Regions from separate parts of the Stenotrophomonas sp. FW305-C-20-S1 genome, predicted to be linked through region 1. Evidence: riboswitches for the same ligand, from Rfam matches in the RefSeq annotation. Region 1 holds a riboswitch; the other holds the start of a gene.
The links. A riboswitch is a leader RNA that binds a small molecule or an ion and turns the genes downstream of it on or off. The one in region 1 is predicted to bind glycine.

Region 1 (8,803 bases):
GCTGCCGCCACAGGTGGCGGCGGGCAATCCAGTAGGCCTCCCGCTCGACATCCGGCACCTTCTTCTTCATCGCATCCTTGTCGAAAAACTGCGCGGTGAAGCTCCAGGGGTTGATCGGTTGGTGCCCCATGCGCGGCTCACTGCTGCATGCCGCCACACCACTGGGCGCGCGGTCGGCGGGCTGCGGCCAGCCCTCCACCCAAGCGAGCCCAAGCAGGTACAACAGCCCCGGTAGCAGGGCAACGAAGGCCAGCAACAGCAGTAGCGCGATCCATGCACGGCCCGCAGCACGCATGCGTCACTCCGCCTTCGGCTTCGGGTACCACAGCGCGTTGACGATGACCCAGCGCTGCTCGAAGCGGCCCATGTGGAAGTAGTCGACGAACCACGGGGTTTCCAGCCGCACCGATGCGGCGTTGCCGGTCACGTCCAGCACCGTGCAGCGGCGATCCCATTGATCTTTCGGGGTCTTCAACGCGCCCTGCTTCGTCAGCGCAACCAGCTCTTCCTTCGACATCCGGCGCAGGCCCAGGCGCTCGTCCGGTGTATCACCGAGCACCGCGCGCTTGGCCAGGTCCGGATGCAGGGAACGGGCGACGCGCTGCGGGTCGGCTTCCAGTTGACCGTCGACGTAGTCGTGGCAGGTGGCATCGATGGCTGCGATCGTGGCGGCGTCGGCGGCAGGGCTTGCTGCTGCGGAAAGTGCGAACAACAGGGCAACGGTGGACATCCGGGTCTCCAGCGCTGAGGGCTGGGCGATCATGGCATGGCCGGATGCGCCCCATCCGCGCATGGCGTGGATCTACTGCAACAGCCACGCCAGTTTGCGTTCGCGCGGCTGCCGCTTGAGCTCCCATTCGGCACGCGAGGCCGCTGCCCGGTCCGGGTACTCACGCACCGCCAGGACCCGCAGTGGCGGCCGCGACCGGGTGTAGCGGGCCCCCTTGCCGGCCTGGTGGGCAGCAAAGCGGGCCTGCACGTCGGTGCTGATGCCGGCGTAATAGCTGCCGTCGCGGCATTCGAGCAGGTACAGGAACCACGGGCGGGAGGGCGAAACCATTGCCGGATTATGCCGTGCTGCACTGCAGCGGATATACTGGCGACCGAATGCAGGAGAGAGGCGCCGCGCTGGCGCCCGCCGAAGGCGCAGGCTCCCATGATCGCTCAGGCCGGTGGGCTGGAATCCCACCAACCATGCATTCGACTCGCCGAGCTGGAGAGAGGTCACCGGGCACGCCCGGGACGATCCGCCGAAGGGGCACGCGGCTCACGCCGCTGAACTCTCAGGCAAAAGGACAGCGGGAGCGGCACCGGTCATCGTCATCCCGTCATTGCGCAGGCAGTGGCGGTATGTGCGCATGGCCGGCCCCACCGCGCCCGGAGCCTGTCCCATGCTGCTGTCCATCATCTACCTGATCGCTATTTCCGCCGAAGCCATGACCGGTGCCCTGTCTGCCGGCCGCCGCCGCATGGACCTGTTCGGCGTGGTGATGATCGCCTGTGTCACCGCCCTCGGTGGCGGCTCGCTGCGCGACATCCTGCTTGGCCACTATCCGCTGGGCTGGGTGAAACACCCTGAGTACCTCGGCTTCACTGTGTGCGCCGCACTGATCGCCACCTGGGTGGCGCGCTGGATGCATCACTTCCGCCGCACCTTCCTGGTGCTCGATGGCCTGGGCCTGATCGCCTTCACCCTGATCGGCTGCTCGATCGCGCGCGAGGCCGGCCATGCACTGCCGATCGTGCTGATCGCCGGCATGCTCACCGGCGCCTTCGGCGGCGTGCTGCGCGACATCCTCTGCAACGAGGTGCCGTTGATCTTCCAGAAAGAGCTGTACGCCATCATCTCGCTGCTGACCGGTGCGGTGTATCTGCTGTTGCTGCACTGGGGCGTGGCCGATGCCACGGCGATCCTGTGCTGCCTGGGTGGCGGGTTCGCCGTGCGCCTGCTGGCGATCCATTACCGCTGGGAAATGCCGAAGTTCGTGTACCACGACGAAGTGCATTGAGCGCTGGCCGGCACTACCGGCGGGGTGGCATGACCAAGGTCACGCGGCGACGGCCTGCGTAAACCGCTACCATTGGCGCCCCGTCGCACACGCGACGGCATCCAGCCACGCCGCGCCTGCGGCCCCGCCAGACAATCCCCTTCCCCGCTGCCCGTGGCCCTTCGTGGTGCCGACGGGCCCGCATGACCCTGCGTGCGCGCAGGGCGCAGGATGCCCATGTCTGTCGCCGAAAATTCCCGCTCACGTCGTGCCCGCCTGTTGCTGGTCGTTGCCGGTCTTGCCCTTGTCGCTGGCCTGGCGTGGTGGCTGTGGCCGCAGGCCGAGGCGGGCAGTGGCGAAGCCGGCAGCGGCAAGACGGTGCCTGTACGCATCGCCCTCGCCAGCGCCGAGCCGCTGGTGCTGCGGATGAAGGCGGTCGGTACGGTCACTCCGCTGCACAGCGTGGTGGTGCGCAGCCGCGTGGACGGCGAACTGATGCGCCTGCATTTCCAGGAAGGTCAGCAGGTCAACGCCGGGGACCTGCTGGCACAGATCGATCCCCGCCCCTACCAAGTGAAGCTTGCGCACGCACAGGGTACGCAGCAGCAGAACCTGGCCGAGCTGGAGAATGCCGAGCGCCAGCTGCAGCGCTACCGCGAACTGCAGCGACAGAACTACGTGTCGGCACAGGAACTGAGCGACCAGCAGAGCAAGGTGCGGCAGCTGCAGGGGCGCCGCCTCAGCGACCAGGCATCGGTGGACGAAGCACGCCTGCAATTGCAGTACACGCGCATCATCGCCCCGGTCAGCGGCCGTGTCGGCCTGCGCCGGCTGGACGTAGGCAACCTGGTGCACGCCAGCGATACCGAAGGCCTGGTCACGCTGTCGCAGACGGCGCCGATCAGCGTGCTGTTCACCGTGCCCGAGCCGGAGCTTCCCGCCCTGCTCGATGCGGTGCAGGCGCAGCCGGCGCTGGCGGTGGAAAGCTGGGACCGCGAAGAACGACGGCAGCTCGCCAGCGGCACCCTGTCCAGCGTCGACAACCGCATCGATACCGCCACCGGCACGCTGAAGCTGCGCGCGCAGTTCGACAACACCGACCAGGCGCTGTTCCCCAACCAGTTCGTCAATGTGCGCCTGCAGCTGGGTGAGCATCCCGCGCTGCTGATTCCCGATGCCGCCGTGCAGTTCGGCAGCCAGGGCAACTACGTGCACATCGTCGACAAGGACAACAAGGCACAACGTCGCTCGGTGCTGCTCGGCCCGGCCGACGACGGACGCGTGGCGGTGCGTTCCGGCCTGGTGGCTGGTGACAAGGTGGTGATCGAAGGCATCGACGGGCTGGAAGACGGCACCGCGGTGGAGATCATCACCGAGGAGGCATCGACCAGGGCCGGCGCATGAACCTCTCGCGCGCCTTCATCCTGCGCCCGGTCGCCACCACCCTGCTGATGGTGGCGCTGCTGCTGTCCGGCGTGCTGGCCTATCGCCTGCTGCCGGTGGCGGCGCTGCCGCAGGTCGACTATCCGATCATCCAGATCACCACGCTGTACCCCGGCGCCAGCCCCGAGCTGACCACGCGCACCATCACCGCGCCGCTGGAGCGCCAGCTCGGGCAGATCCCCGGCCTGAAGCAGCTGTCGTCCACCAGTTCCGGGGGAGCGTCGGTGATCACCCTGCAGTTCGGCCTGGAGGTGTCGCTGGGCGTGGCCGAACAGGACGTGCAGGCGGCGATCAACGCCGCCGGCAGCTTCCTGCCCGGCGACCTGCCGGTGCCGCCGGTGTATCGCAAGGTCAATCCGGCCGACACGCCGATCCTGACCCTGGCGGTGACCTCGCAGGGCCTGTCACTGCCGCAGGTGCATGACCTGGTCGATACCCGCATCGCCCAGCGCTTGGCGCAGTTGCCGGGTGTGGGCCTGGTCAGCCTGGCCGGTGGCCAGCGCCCCGCCGTGCGCATCCAGGTCAATCCGGCCGCGCTGGCCGCCAACAACCTGGGCATGGACCACATCCGCACAGCAATTGCCGCAGCCAACGTCAACCTGCCCAAGGGCAGCTTCGATGGCCCGATCCGTGCGGTGATGCTCGATGCCAACGACCAGATGCGCAGCGTTGCCGAATACCGCGCACTGGCGCTGGCCTGGCGTGAGGGCGCACCGCTGCGGCTGGGCGATGTGGCCACCATCACCGACGGCGCCGAGAACCGCCAGCTGGCGGCATGGAGCGGCACCACCCCGGCGGTGCTGGTGAACATCCAGCGCCAACCCGGCGCAAACGTCATCGCCGTGGTCGGACAGGTACGTGCGTTGCTGCCGCAGCTGCAGGCCACGCTGCCGGCCGGCGTGCAGATAACCGTGCTCAGCGACCGCACCGAATCGATCCGCGCGTCCGTGCGCGGCGTACAGAAGGAACTGGTGCTGGCCATCGCGCTGGTGGTGCTGGTCACCTGGGTATTCCTGCGCAACCTGCCGGCTACGCTGATTCCCAGCGTGGCGGTGCCGCTGTCGCTGATCGGTACGTTCGCGGTGATGCTGCTGGCCGGCTATTCGCTCAACAACCTCACGCTGATGGCGTTGACCATCGCCACCGGCTTCGTGGTGGACGATGCGATCGTGATGCTGGAGAACATCGCCCGCCACTTGGAAGACGGTGAAAGCCCGCGCGAAGCGGCGCTGAAGGGCGCCAGCGAGATTGGTTTCACCCTGGTATCGCTGACGGTCTCGTTGATCGCCGTGCTGATCCCGCTGCTGTTCATGGCCGACCTGGTGGGCGCGCTGTTCCATGAGTTCGCAGTGACGCTGGCGGTGGCCATCGGCATTTCGCTGCTGGTGTCGCTGACCTTGACGCCGATGCTGTGCGCGCGCTTCCTGAAACCACATGCCAAAGGGTCAGCGCCCCACGGGGATCTGACCCCGCCCGGGTCGGATCCGGTCAGGGCTCCAACCCCGAAGCGCGACGTGTTCGATCGCATCATTGCCCTGTACGACCGCCAGCTGCGCTGGGTGCTGCAGCGCCAGCCACTGATGCTGCTGGCGACCGTGGCCACGCTTGCGCTGACGGTGGCGCTGTATTTCGCGGTGCCGAAGGGCTTCTTCCCGGTGCAGGATGCCGGCCTGGTCCAGGGCATCAGCGAAGCCCCGCAGGCAATCTCGTTCCAAGCCATGCGCGAGCGCCAGCTTGCCTTGGCCACGGCCATTGAACAGGACCCGGCCGTGGCCAGCCTGTCTTCCTACATCGGCGTGGACGGCAACAATGCCGCCCTCAACACCGGCCGCCTGCTGATCGAACTGAAGCCACACGGCGAGCGCGAGGGCGCCGACGTGGTGATGGCGCGGCTGCAGCAGCGCGTGGCGAGGATTCCCGGTATCACCCTGTACCTGCAACCGGTGCAGGAGCTGGGCATCGAAGACCGCATCAGCCGCAACCAGTACCAGTTCACCTTGACCACGCCGGACCTGCAGACGCTGGAAACCTGGACGCCGAAACTGTTGCACGCGCTTCGCCAATCGCCGGCGCTGCGTGATGTGGCCAGTGACCTGCAGATGCAGGGCCGGCAGGCCAGGGTGAGCATCGACCGCGATGCCGCCGCACGCCTTGGCGTGAGTGTGGAAGCGGTGGCCGACGCACTGTACGACGCCTACGGGCAACGGCAGATCTCGACCATCTTCACCCAGGCCAGCCAGTACCGGGTGGTGCTTGAGGCCGATCCCGCGCGGCAACCGGGGCCGGAGGCGATCAGCGGCCTGCGCGTGCGCAGCAGCAACGGCCAGACCGTGCCGCTGGGCGCGGTGGCGCGCGTCGAGCAGGGGCCAACGGCGCTGCTGCGCAACCATGTCGGCCAGTTCCCGGCGGCCACCCTGTCGTTCAACCTTGCACCCGGTGCATCGCTGGGCGAAGCGGTGGATGCGGTGCATGCCGCGCAGGCACAGGTGGCATTGCCGCAGAGCATCGAGCTGCGCCTGCAGGGCGCGGCGGCCGCCTTCAGCAGTTCGCTGTCGAGCACGCTGTGGCTGATCCTGGCGGCGGTGGTGGTGATGTACATCGTGCTGGGCGTGCTCTACGAGAGCTTCATCCACCCCATCACCATTCTCTCCACCCTGCCCTCGGCGACCGTGGGCGCCCTGGCCGCGTTGTGGGTGAGCGGACGCAGCCTGGACCTGATCGCAGTGATCGGCATCGTGCTGCTGATCGGCCTGGTGAAGAAGAACGCGATCATGATGATCGACTTCGCGCTGGACGCGCAGCGCACGCGCGGCATGAGCCCGCGTGAGGCGATCCACCAGGCGGCGCTGCTGCGCTTCCGGCCGATCCTGATGACCACCCTGGCCGCGCTGTTCGGCGCGGTACCGCTGATGCTGGCCAGCGGCTCGGGCGCCGAGCTGCGGCAGCCGCTGGGCTGGGTGATGGTGGGTGGCCTGATGGTCAGCCAGGTATTGACCCTGTTCACCACGCCGGTGATCTACCTGGCCTTCGACCGTCTGCAGCGTGGCCGCGCGACAGCACCGGCAACCGCTGGCGAGGCCGGCGCATGACCCCTGTAGCACGCCTGGCACAGGCCTGCGTGCAGCGTCCGGTGGCGACCATCCTCTTGGCGGTGGCGCTGGTACTGGCCGGCCTGCTGGCGCTGCGCCTGCTGCCGGTGGCACCGCTGCCCCAGGTCGACTATCCCGCCATTGAAGTCAGTGCCAGCCTGCCCGGCGCCTCGCCCGAATCGATGGCGGCCACCGTCGCCACGCCGCTGGAGCGTGCGCTGGGCAGTCTGCCCGGCATCTCGCGCATCGACTCGGCCAGCACCCAGGGGCAGACCGAGATCGAATTGAAGTTCGTGCTCGGCCGCGACATTGACGAGGCCGCGCGCGAAGTGCAGGCCGCGATCAACCTCGCCCGCGGCCAGCTGCCCAGCGGCATGCCGGGCATGCCGCAGTACCGCAAGGTCAACCCGTCGCAGGCGCCGATCCTGGCGCTGGCGTTGACCTCCGATACGCTCTCGCCGGGCCAGCTGTACGACCTGGGTTCGACTGTGCTGGCACAGAAGCTGTCGCAGGTGCCGGGCGTGGGCGAAGTGCAGGTGGGCGGCAGCGCGCTGCCGGCGGTTCGCGTGTCGCTGGACCCCAATGCTCTCAATCACGCAGGCCTGGCACTGGAAGACGTGGCACAGGCGATCAGCCGCGCCAATGCAGTGCGCCCACTGGGTGCGGTCGCAGGCGCGCAGCAGCACTGGCAACTGGAAGCGCCGCTGCAACTGCGCCAGGCAGCGCAGTATCGCCAGCTGGCGCTGAAGGCCAGCGATGACCGCCTGCTGCGACTGGGCGATGTCGCTGCCGTCGTCGATGGCGTCGAGGACCGCTATGCCAGTGGCTTCCACAACGAACGCCCCGCCGTGCTGCTGATCATCAGCCGCCAGCCCGGCGCCAACATCATCGCCACCGTCGATGCCATCCAGGCGCAGTTGCCGCAGCTGCACGCCCTGCTGCCCAGCACGGTGGACATGCGCCTGGTGATGGACCGCTCGCCGGTGATCCGCGCCACCCTGCACGAAGCAGAAGTGACCCTGCTGCTGGCGATCGCGCTGGTGGTACTGGTGGTGCTCGGCTTCCTCGGCCACTGGCGCGCAGCACTGGTACCCAGCGTGGCGATTCCGGTGGTGCTGTTCGGCACGCTGGCGTTGATCGCGCTGATGGGCTTCTCGCTCAATACGCTCTCGCTGATGGCCCTGATCGTGGCGGCGGTACTGGTGGTGGACGACGCCATCGTCGTGCTGGAGAACATCGCGCGCCATCGCGAGCTGGGCGCTGACCGCTGGCAGGCGGCGGTGCGCGGTGCATCGGAAGTGGGCGCTACGTTGCTATCGATGAACCTGGCGCTGGCGGTGGTGTTCGTCTCGATCCTGTTCCTGGACGATTTCGTCGAGCGCCTGTTCCGCGAATTCTCGCTGACCCTGGTAGCAGCGATGACGGTGTCGGTGCTGGTGGCGCTCAGCCTGGTGCCGATGCTGTGTGCGCGCCTGTTCGTCGATGACGCGCAACAACCCTCGCGCTGGCAGCGCGGCAGCAATGCGCTGTTCGAGCGCGTGCGTGGCACCTATCTGCGCACCCTGCAGGCCAGCCTGCGTCACCTGCGCTGGCCCTTGCTGGCCTTCGTGGCAGTGATCGCACTCAACGCCTGGCTGTTCCAGCAGGTACCCAAGGGCATCGTTCCGCAGCAGGACACCGCACAGCTGCGCGGCTTCGCGCGTGGCGATGACGGCCTGTCCTTCCAGGCGATGCAGCCGAAGATCGATGCCTACCGCAGACTGCTGCTGTCCGACCCGGCCATCGAGGACATCATCGGGTATATCGGTGGCAGCAACGGGGTCAACAACGCCTTCATCATGATCAAGATGAAGCCGCTGGCCGAGCGCGGTGTCTCCAGCCAGCAGGTGATCGATCGTCTGCGCGCGCGCCTGCCCAAGCTGCCCGGCGGCAATCTGTACCTGTGGGTGGACCAGGACATCCGCTTGGAAGGCGCCGGCAGCAGCGGCAAATACGAATTCCAGCTGCTGTCAGCGGACACCGCACCCTTGCGCCAATGGGCACCGAAGGTCGCTGCTGCGCTGCGTGGCCTGCCGGAACTGGTGGACGTGGAAGCGCAGGGCGAGGCCGGCATGCGCCAGGTGATGCTGGACATCGACCGCGAGGCAGCGGCGCGCCACGGCGTGGACCTGCGCATTGTGGCCAACATGCTCAACAACGCCTTCAGCCAGCGCCAGGTCGCCACGTTGTACGACAGCCTCAACCAGTACCGGGTGGTGATGGAGCTGGACCCGAAGCACACCC
Region 2 (8,803 bases), on a different contig from region 1:
GCCTGTTCTCGCCGTGGGGACGCCACGAGTACGACGAAAAGAAGATCCGTGCGCACCAATCGCTGCTGCATGTACTGAACCGCGCGGGCATCGCACCGCTGTGGCGCGACAACCAGTCCGGCTGCAAGGGCGTATGCGAGGGCCTGGATTTCCAGTCGCTGTCGGACGCGACCACGCCGGGGCTGTGTGCCGATGGCCGTTGCATGGACGAGATCCTGCTGCAGGACCTGGCGACGCAGGTGCGTGCGCGCCCGGGTGATCGGGTGGTGGTGCTGCACCAGCTGGGCAACCATGGCCCGGCCTATTTCGAACGCTACCCGGCCGCCTTCCGTCGCTTCACCCCGACCTGTGACACCCAGGACATTGGTCGCTGCTCGCGCGAAGAGATCACCAACAGTTACGACAACGCCGTGCTGTACACCGATCACTTCCTGAGCAAGACCATCGGCACGCTGCAGGGCCTGCAGGACTACGACACGGCGATGATCTACCTGTCCGACCACGGTGAATCGCTGGGCGAAAAGGGCCTGTACCTGCACGGTGTGCCGTACGCGATCGCACCGGCCGAGCAGACCCGGGTGCCGATGACGATGTGGTTCTCGCCGGGCTTCGCCAGCAGCCGTGGACTGGACCTGCAGTGCGTGCGCAAGCGCTCGGCCAGCTACACCGACCACGACAACCTGTTCCCGTCGGTGCTGGGGCTGATGCAGGTGAAGACCTCGCTGTACGAGCGGGATCGCGACCTGTTCGCCGGCTGCGAGAGTTAGGGTTGTTCGGCAGGGCTTGCAGCCCTGCACCTGCTGCAAGCAACAGCAACAGCCGAAGCAAACGCAGAAGCGGGTTTCCTGAGGGATGGCGGGGTGGGTCCGGTGGCGGGAGACGCCGTAAACCCGTCCATGGGGGCTTGGCCGCGGCATCCATGCCGCGGACACTCCCGCCACCGGACCCACCCCGCCTTCGACAGATTTCCGCTGCTGTTGGTGGGTGCCGACCGTTGGTCGGCACGGGGTCGGATCCGAATTTGAGTCTCGATTTCTGACAGATCTCATCCACGCATGGCGTGGATCTACTGCCATCACCGAATTGCGTCTGGGGCAGAGCCCCCTGAGTCAGGGGGCGGCCGCGAAGCGGCGGGGGTCTGGGAGCTGGTAAGTGGGGCCCGCGTTTCGCGCAGCGAAGCGTGGGAGCGACAGCGCGCATGCGATGTCGCGGTCCCTGGGCGCCGCCCGGCCGACTTCCGCCACTTGCGGTGGCAACGCCTGCCCACTAGCCTTCGGCGGTCGTTCACCACCCAAGGATCGCCCGTGAAACACCGTCATCTCCTGCTGGCCTCGGCAATCGCCGCCGCCACGCTGGCCCTGGCCGCCTGCAAGAAGGAAGCCGCCCCAGGCACCGAGACCGCCAGCAGCAGTGCACCGGCCGGCGAAACCGCTGACCAGTTCGTGGCCCGCATCAATGCCGAATTCAAGGCGGCCTACCCGGAGATGACCTCGGCGCAGTGGCTGTCCTCCACCTACATCAACAGCGATTCAGAGCGCATCGCGGCCAAGGCCAACGAGCGTTCGCTGACCCAGCTCAACAGCTGGATCGAGCAGGCCGGCAAGTTCGACGGCAAGCCGATGAGCGAAGACAGCAAGCGCGCGATCCACCTGCTGAAGCTGATGTCGTCGATGCCGGCGCCGCGCGACCCGGCCAAGCTGGCCGAACTGACCCAGATCGCCACCCGCATGGAAGGCAGCTACGGCGCAGGCAAGTACTGCACCGACGCCAACGATCCCAACTCCTGCCGCCAGCTGGGCGAACTGGAGCAGGTGCTGGCGCGCAGCCGCGACTATGACCAGCAGCTCGATGCCTGGCAGGGCTGGCACAGCACCACCAAGAGCATGCGCGGTGATTACCAGAAGTTCGTCGGCCTGGTGAATGAAGGTGCCAAGGGCATGGGCTTCACCGATGCCGGGCAGATGTGGCGCAGTGGCTATGACATGCCGCCGGAGCAGATCGGCCCGGAAACCGATCGCCTGTGGGAACAGGTCAAGCCGATGTACGAGCAGCTGCACTGCTACGCGCGCGGCAAGCTGGACAAGACCTATGGCAAGGACAAGGCCGAGGTGGGCAACGGCCTGATCGCCGCGCACCTGATGGGCAACATGTGGCAGCAGGACTGGTCCAACCTGTGGGACCAGCTGGAACCGTACCCGGGCGCCGGCAGCCTGGACATCACTGCAGCGCTGGAAAAGCAGTACCAGACCAACCTGAGCGCGGCGCTGGCCAAGGCCGGCAAGGATGCGAACGTAGCCGCGCAGTACAAGGCGCAACGCGAAGCCGAACTGCGCACCGCCAAGCAGATGACCGAGCGTGCACAGGATTTCTACGTATCGCTGGGCATGCCGTCGTTGCCGCAGTCGTACTGGGACAAGACCCAGTTCATCAAGCCCGATGACCGCGACGTGGTCTGCCACGCCAGTGCGTGGGACATGAACATGGAAGGCGATGTGCGCACCAAGATGTGCATCAAGCCCAACGAAGAGAACTTCACCACCATCTACCACGAGCTGGGCCACATCTATTACGACCTGGCCTACAACCCGCTGCCGCCGCTGTTCCAGGGCGGTGCCAACGATGGCTTCCATGAAGCGATCGGCGACACCATCGTGCTGGCGATGACGCCGAAGTACCTCAGCTCGATCGGGCTGGTCGACGCGCCGACCGAGAGCCGCGAAGCGGTCATCAACAACCAGATGCGCATGGCGCTGTCGGGTGTGTCGTTCCTGCCGTTCGGCCTGATGATCGACCGCTGGCGCTGGGGCGTGTTCGATGGTTCGATCACCCCGGACAACTACAACAAGGCATGGTGGGACCTGAAGGCCAAGTACCAGGGCGTGGCCCCGGCCAGCGCCCGTGGCGAGGAATTCTTCGACCCGGGTGCCAAGTACCACGTGCCGGGCAACACCCCGTATACCCGCTACTTCCTGGCGCGCATCCTGCAGTTCCAGTTCTACAAAGGCCTGTGCGATGCCGCCGGCTTCAAGGGCCCGCTGCACGAGTGCACCTTCTACGGCAACAAGGAAGCCGGCCAGAAGTACTGGGCGATGCTGAGCAAGGGTGCCAGCCAGCCGTGGCAGGCCACGCTGAAGGAACTGACCGGCTCGGACAAGCTCGATGCCGGCCCGATGATCGAGTACTTCAGCCCGGTCAATGCCTGGTTGAAGCAGCAGAACGAAGGCCAGATGTGCGGCTGGCAGGCCAACGCGGCACCGGCGGCGAAATGAAAAAAGGGCGGATCCGCGAGGATCCGCCCTTTTCCGTTTCGGTAGCGCCGGGCCATGCCCGGCGAGCGCAGCGGCGTAATGAAAAGCCGCCGGGCATGGCCCGGCGCTACCGCGATGACGATCAGTTGCTCTTCTTCGCCGCCAGCTGCGCGGCCAGCGCGGCCTTGAATTCCTCGAAGGTCTGCCCCTTCTCGTTGGCTTCGGCCTGCGCCGCATCGCGCAGTGCATCCGAATAGATCAGGCGCACCGGCGTGCCCTGCCGTTCGTGCAGTTCACCGGCCTGCATGATCAGCGCCAGTACCTGGGCCGCACTCTCGCTTTGGCCGGCGATGCGGCCATCCATGCCCAGCACCCATTCGCCATCGCGACGGACGATGCCGGCCAGCAGCGTGCGCTGCGTGTCGCGCAGCTCGGCGTGCGGCTCGACGGGCGAGGCGGTGGCGGCGGCCTTGTTGGCAGCCTGCTGTTCCTGGCGACGGCGCTGGTCGCGGCGGGATTTGGAAGAGGTCGACATCAGTGGGGCTTGCATTGCGGGGGCGCAAGGATAACCCACACCCCCTGCATGCCGGTTCACGCCCGTGCGGTAGCGGCTCAGTCCAGTACCCGCCCCTGCCGCCAGTACCCCATGAAGGTGATCGCGCGGCGATCCAGGCCGCAGTCCTTCAGCAGATGCCGGCGGATCGCCATCACCGCGCCGGCCTCGCCCGCTACCCAGGCATACAGCGCGCCGTCCGCGCTGGCGTCAGCCTGCTCCCACAGGATCTGCGCATCAACGTCGATGTCGTCCAGCTCGGCAGCCTCGGCGACGGTCGCGGCCGCCGCCAGCCGCGCCTGTACTGCCTGCAGCAACCGCTGCCCATGGGCCTGCTGCCCGCGTGGCAACCACACCAGTTCGGCCGTGGCCGGTGCCTTCAACGGCACCGCATCACCGGCCTGGGCGATCTCCAGCAGGGCCAGCGTGCGCGGCGGATCGGCCAGCCCGGCCAGTTCATCGAGGATGCCGGCCACCGCCGGCAATGCGGTCTCATCGGCCACCAGCAGCACCTGGCCTACCCCGGCTGGCGGCTTCCATTCCCAGCCCTCGCTGCTGTCCGCACAGTCGGCATCGGGGGCCAGCAGCACCACGCGGTCGCCCGGCCGTGCATGCGTGGCCCAGCGCGAGGCCGGTCCGGTCTGGCCATGCAGCACGAAGTCGACGTCGACCTCGCACTCGCCGGCACGCAGCTGGCGGAGGGTAAAGGTGCGCATCGGCGGCCGCGCGTCATCAGGCAGTGCCCGGTAACGGGCATACCAGTCTTCGCCGCTGGGAACGTCCGGCGCGTCCTGGCCGGGCAAGGGGAAAAACACCTTGATTCGCTGGTCCGGGCCTTCGGTCTTCATGTGCGCCACGTCGGCGCCGGTGAACACCATGCGGTCCAAAGAAGGAGAAAGAACGCGGCGCTCCTTCAGCGCCACCTCGAACAGGCGGTAGGTCTGCTGCGCAGCCATGCGGGTACCTCATGCGACGACATCGGAATGGCTGGCTGTCGTGCACCCACGAACCGGCTCGCTGGAAACCCCAGCCTAATCCCTGCCCGCAGCGCCGCAACGGATCCGCGCGTGATGACGCGCCCTACCCCTGCACGACGCTCAATGCGCCGTGCTGGCTGCCTCTGATGCGCGCTCGCGCTGGTGCTCCCAGTACCAGAACACGAAGCCGGCCGCGAAGAAGCCCGCCTGTCCCAGTGCCAGGTGCAGCGGGTTGTTGTGCAGCAGCGGCGATACCACGCCGGCCACCACGGTGCTGATCATCAGCTGCACGAACGCCTGCAGCGACGACGCCAGGCCGCGCTGCAGCGGATACATGTCCAGCACCGCCAGCGCCAGGATCGGGAAGATCAGCGCCATGCCCATGCCACCAAGGAAGATCGGCATCACCGCCCACGGCAGCGCGAACTGCGGCGCCAGGGTGACGTAGCCGATGTTCAACACGGCAGAGACCGCACACAGGGTGAAACCGAGCGCGACCTGCCGGGTCGGTGTGCTGTGCCCGGCCATGCGCCCGGACAGGAACGAACCGGTGGTCATGCCGCCGATGGTGGGAATGAACAACCACGCAAAGCCACCTTCACCCAGATGCAGGTGCTGCATCACGATGGCCGGCGCCGAGGAGATGTACAGGAAGATGCCGCCGAACCCGATGCTGCCGGCCAGGGCCAGGCGCAGGAACCGCGGATTGAAGCCGATGCGCACGTAATCGCGCAGCAACGTGCGTGGCGACAGGGCGATCCGCGCCTCCACCGGATGGGTTTCCGGCAGGAAGCGCGCGGTGGCCGCCAGCAGCACCAGCGCAAATACCACCAGGAACCAGAAGATCAGCGGCCAGCCGGCACCGCTGAGCAGGATCCAGCCACCGATGATCGGCGCGATGGCCGGGGCGATACCGAACAGCATCGACACCTGGCTCATCAGCCGCTGCGCGTCGTGGCCGTGGTACAGATCGCGGATCACCGCGCGGCCGACGATCATGCCCACGCCGGCGGACAGGCCCTGCAGTGCGCGGAACGCCAGCAGCGTGGTCAGGTCGGTAGACAACGCACAGCCCACCGAGGCGCCGACGAAGATCACCAGGCCGCCGAGGATCACCCGCTTGCGTCCCCACGCATCGGACAGCGGGCCATGGGCCAGGCTCATCAGGCCGTAGAACAGCAGGTAGACGCTGATGGTCTGCTGCACCGCCACCTCGTCCACCGCCAGACGCTGGGCCAGCTGCGGAAACGCGGGAAAGATGGTGTCGATCGAGAACGGACCGAACATGGCCAGGCCAGCGAGCAACAGGGCCATGCGGCGGGTGGAAGGAGCAACGGCGGCGGTCATCGGGCAAGCGTCCGGCAGGGCCATGCATGACACGCACGGCGGGCGCCGATCCCCTGCAGCAGGGACGGCGCCAGATGAATACGAGAATCCCACCATCATAGGTGGGGAATGCGCGCGATGCCATGCACGGATGCACAGAACGCACGCCCGGGCCATCGGCCATTCAGCCCCGTGAGGCCAGCCCGGGCCACCGTCAGGCGCCGGCAACGAGCTATAATCGGCGGGCAACACGGTGGGAGAAGCAGGTCACCGCTGCCGAAGGCGCAACGCCCGTAATCGCTCAGGCCCGATACCACCCGTAACAGAACTCTGGAGAGACCGGTTCGATCCGGCGCCGAAGGGGCACGAAGCTGCGGTTTTCCGCGCTTTTAAACTCTCAGGCAAAAGGACAGAGGGGCGCCCGCAGACCGCCGACCGGCGGCTTGTGCCCGTGCGTGTGCCCTTTCCTGACGGATCCTTCGCCATGTCCCAGAACACCCCTTCCCTGCGTGAGCTCGAGCACCATTCGGCGTTCGTCGAGCGCCACATCGGCCCCAACGATGCCGAGATCGCGCAGATGCTCGGCGTCATCGGCCACGCCTCGCTGGATGCGATGACCGATGCCATCGTGCCGGCCAAGATCAAGTCGCCGGCACCGCTGGCGCTGCCGGAGTCGATCACCGAAGTGCAGGCGCTGGCGAAGATCCGCGCGATCGCCGACAAGAACACCGTGCTGCGCAGCTTCATCGGCCAGGGCTACTACGGTACCCACACGCCGAACGTGATCCTGCGCAACATCCTGGAAAACCCGGCCTGGTACACCGCCTACACCCCGTACCAGGCGGAAATCTCGCAGGGCCGCATGGAAGCGCTGATCAACTTCCAGACCCTGTGCGCCGACCTGACCGGCATGGAAATCGCCAACGCCTCGCTGCTGGACGAAGCCACGGCCGCCGCTGAAGCGATGACCCTGGCCAAGCGCTCGGCCAAGTCGAAGTCGGACACCTTCTTCGTGCACGACGCCGTGCACCCGCAGACGCTGGAACTGCTGCGCACCCGCGCCGAGCCCATGGGCATCGTGCTGCGCGTGGGCACCCCGGCCGAAGCGCTGGAAGCGGAAGCCTTCGGCCTGCTGCTGCAGTACCCGGACACCTTCGGCCAGGTGGGCGACTACAAGGCGCTGGTCGATGCCGTGCACGCGCGCGGCGGCCTGGTGGCCGTGGCCACCGACCTGCTGGCACTGACCCTGCTGGCCGCCCCGGGCGAATGGGGTGCGGACATCGTGGTCGGCAACAGCCAGCGTTTCGGCGTGCCGTTCGGCTTCGGTGGCCCGCATGCTGCGTTCATGGCCTGCCGTGACGCCTACAAGCGTTCCATGCCGGGCCGCCTGATCGGCGTCTCGATCGACGCACAGGGCAACCCGGCCTACCGCCTGACCCTGCAGACCCGCGAACAGCACATCCGCCGCGAGAAGGCCACCTCCAACATCTGCACCGCACAGGTGCTGCTGGCGGTGATGGCCTCGATGTATGCCGTCTACCACGGCCCGGAAGGCCTGACCCGCATCGCCCGCCGCACCCATCGCCTGGCCGCCATCCTGGCCAGCGCGCTGCGCACTGCCGGTGTGCAGGTCGGTGCCGACTTCTTCGACACGCTGCACGTCACCGGTGTCGACGCCGACGCGATCCATGCCAAGGCCCGTGCCGCCGGCTACAACCTGCGTGCGATCGACAGCAGTTCGGTCGGCATCAGCCTGGACGAGACCGCCACCCGCGCCGACATCGTCGCCGTAGGCGCGCTGTTCGGTGCCACCGTTGATGTGGACGCGCTCGATGCCAGCACCGCCGATGCGCTGCCGGCCGGCCTGCTGCGCCAGTCCGCGTTCCTGACCCACCCGGTGTTCAACACCCACCACAGCGAGCACGAACTGCTGCGCTACCTGCGTTCGCTGGCCGACAAGGACCTGGCGATGGACCGCACGATGATCCCGCTGGGCTCGTGCACCATGAAGCTCAACGCCACCGCCGAAATGATTCCGGTGACCTGGCCGGAGTTCTCGCAGATCCACCCGCTGGTGCCGGCCGAGCAGGCGCTTGGCTACAAGGAACTGATCGATTCGCTGGAAGCAATGCTGGTCGAGTGCACCGGCTACGACGCCGTCAGCCTGCAGCCGAACTCCGGTGCGCAGGGCGAGTACGCCGGCCTGCTGGCGATCCGCGCCTACCACCGCTCGCGTGGCGAAGATCACCGTGACATCTGCCTGATCCCGGATTCGGCGCATGGCACCAACCCGGCCTCGGCGCAGATGTGCGGCATGAAGGTCGTGGTCACCAAGACCGATGCCAACGGCAACGTCGACGTTGAAGACATCCGCCTCAATGCCGAGAAGTACAGCGACCGCCTGGCCGCGATCATGATGACCTACCCGTCCACGCACGGCGTGTTCGAGGAAGAGGTGGTGGAGATCTGCGAGATCATCCACAAGCATGGCGGCCAGGTGTACACCGACGGTGCCAACATGAACGCCCTGGTCGGCGTGGCCAAGCCGGGCAAGTGGGGTTCGGACGTTTCGCACCTGAACCTGCACAAGACCTTCTGCATCCCGCACGGCGGCGGCGGCCCGGGCGTTGGCCCGTGTGCGGTCAAGTCGCACCTTGCCCCGTTCCTGCCGGGCAAGCTGGGTGACAACGGTCCGGTCG

Region 2: linked by a shared signal. The riboswitch ahead of gcvP (aminomethyl-transferring glycine dehydrogenase) and the one ahead of AC3WTC_RS15815 (trimeric intracellular cation channel family protein) in region 1 are both predicted to bind glycine.

The regions. Positions count from the first base shown of each region.
Region 1 is NZ_JBYTEK010000032.1:31,511-40,313, forward strand. It holds gene AC3WTC_RS15800 (hypothetical protein) at 1-295, opposite strand, end outside; gene AC3WTC_RS15805 (nuclear transport factor 2 family protein) at 299-730, opposite strand; gene AC3WTC_RS15810 (GIY-YIG nuclease family protein) at 803-1,060, opposite strand; glycine riboswitch at 1,101-1,190, shown strand; glycine riboswitch at 1,204-1,307, shown strand; gene AC3WTC_RS15815 (trimeric intracellular cation channel family protein) at 1,392-2,009, shown strand; gene AC3WTC_RS15820 (MdtA/MuxA family multidrug efflux RND transporter periplasmic adaptor subunit) at 2,226-3,392, shown strand; gene AC3WTC_RS15825 (multidrug efflux RND transporter permease subunit) at 3,389-6,520, shown strand; gene AC3WTC_RS15830 (efflux RND transporter permease subunit) at 6,517-8,803, shown strand, end outside.
Region 2 is NZ_JBYTEK010000009.1:92,239-101,041, reverse strand. It holds gene AC3WTC_RS07075 (phosphoethanolamine transferase) at 1-767, shown strand, start outside; gene AC3WTC_RS07070 (M2 family metallopeptidase) at 1,305-3,269, shown strand; gene AC3WTC_RS07065 (hypothetical protein) at 3,391-3,783, opposite strand; gene AC3WTC_RS07060 (siderophore-interacting protein) at 3,861-4,757, opposite strand; gene AC3WTC_RS07055 (multidrug effflux MFS transporter) at 4,899-6,125, opposite strand; glycine riboswitch at 6,425-6,527, shown strand; gene gcvP (aminomethyl-transferring glycine dehydrogenase) at 6,589-8,803, shown strand, end outside.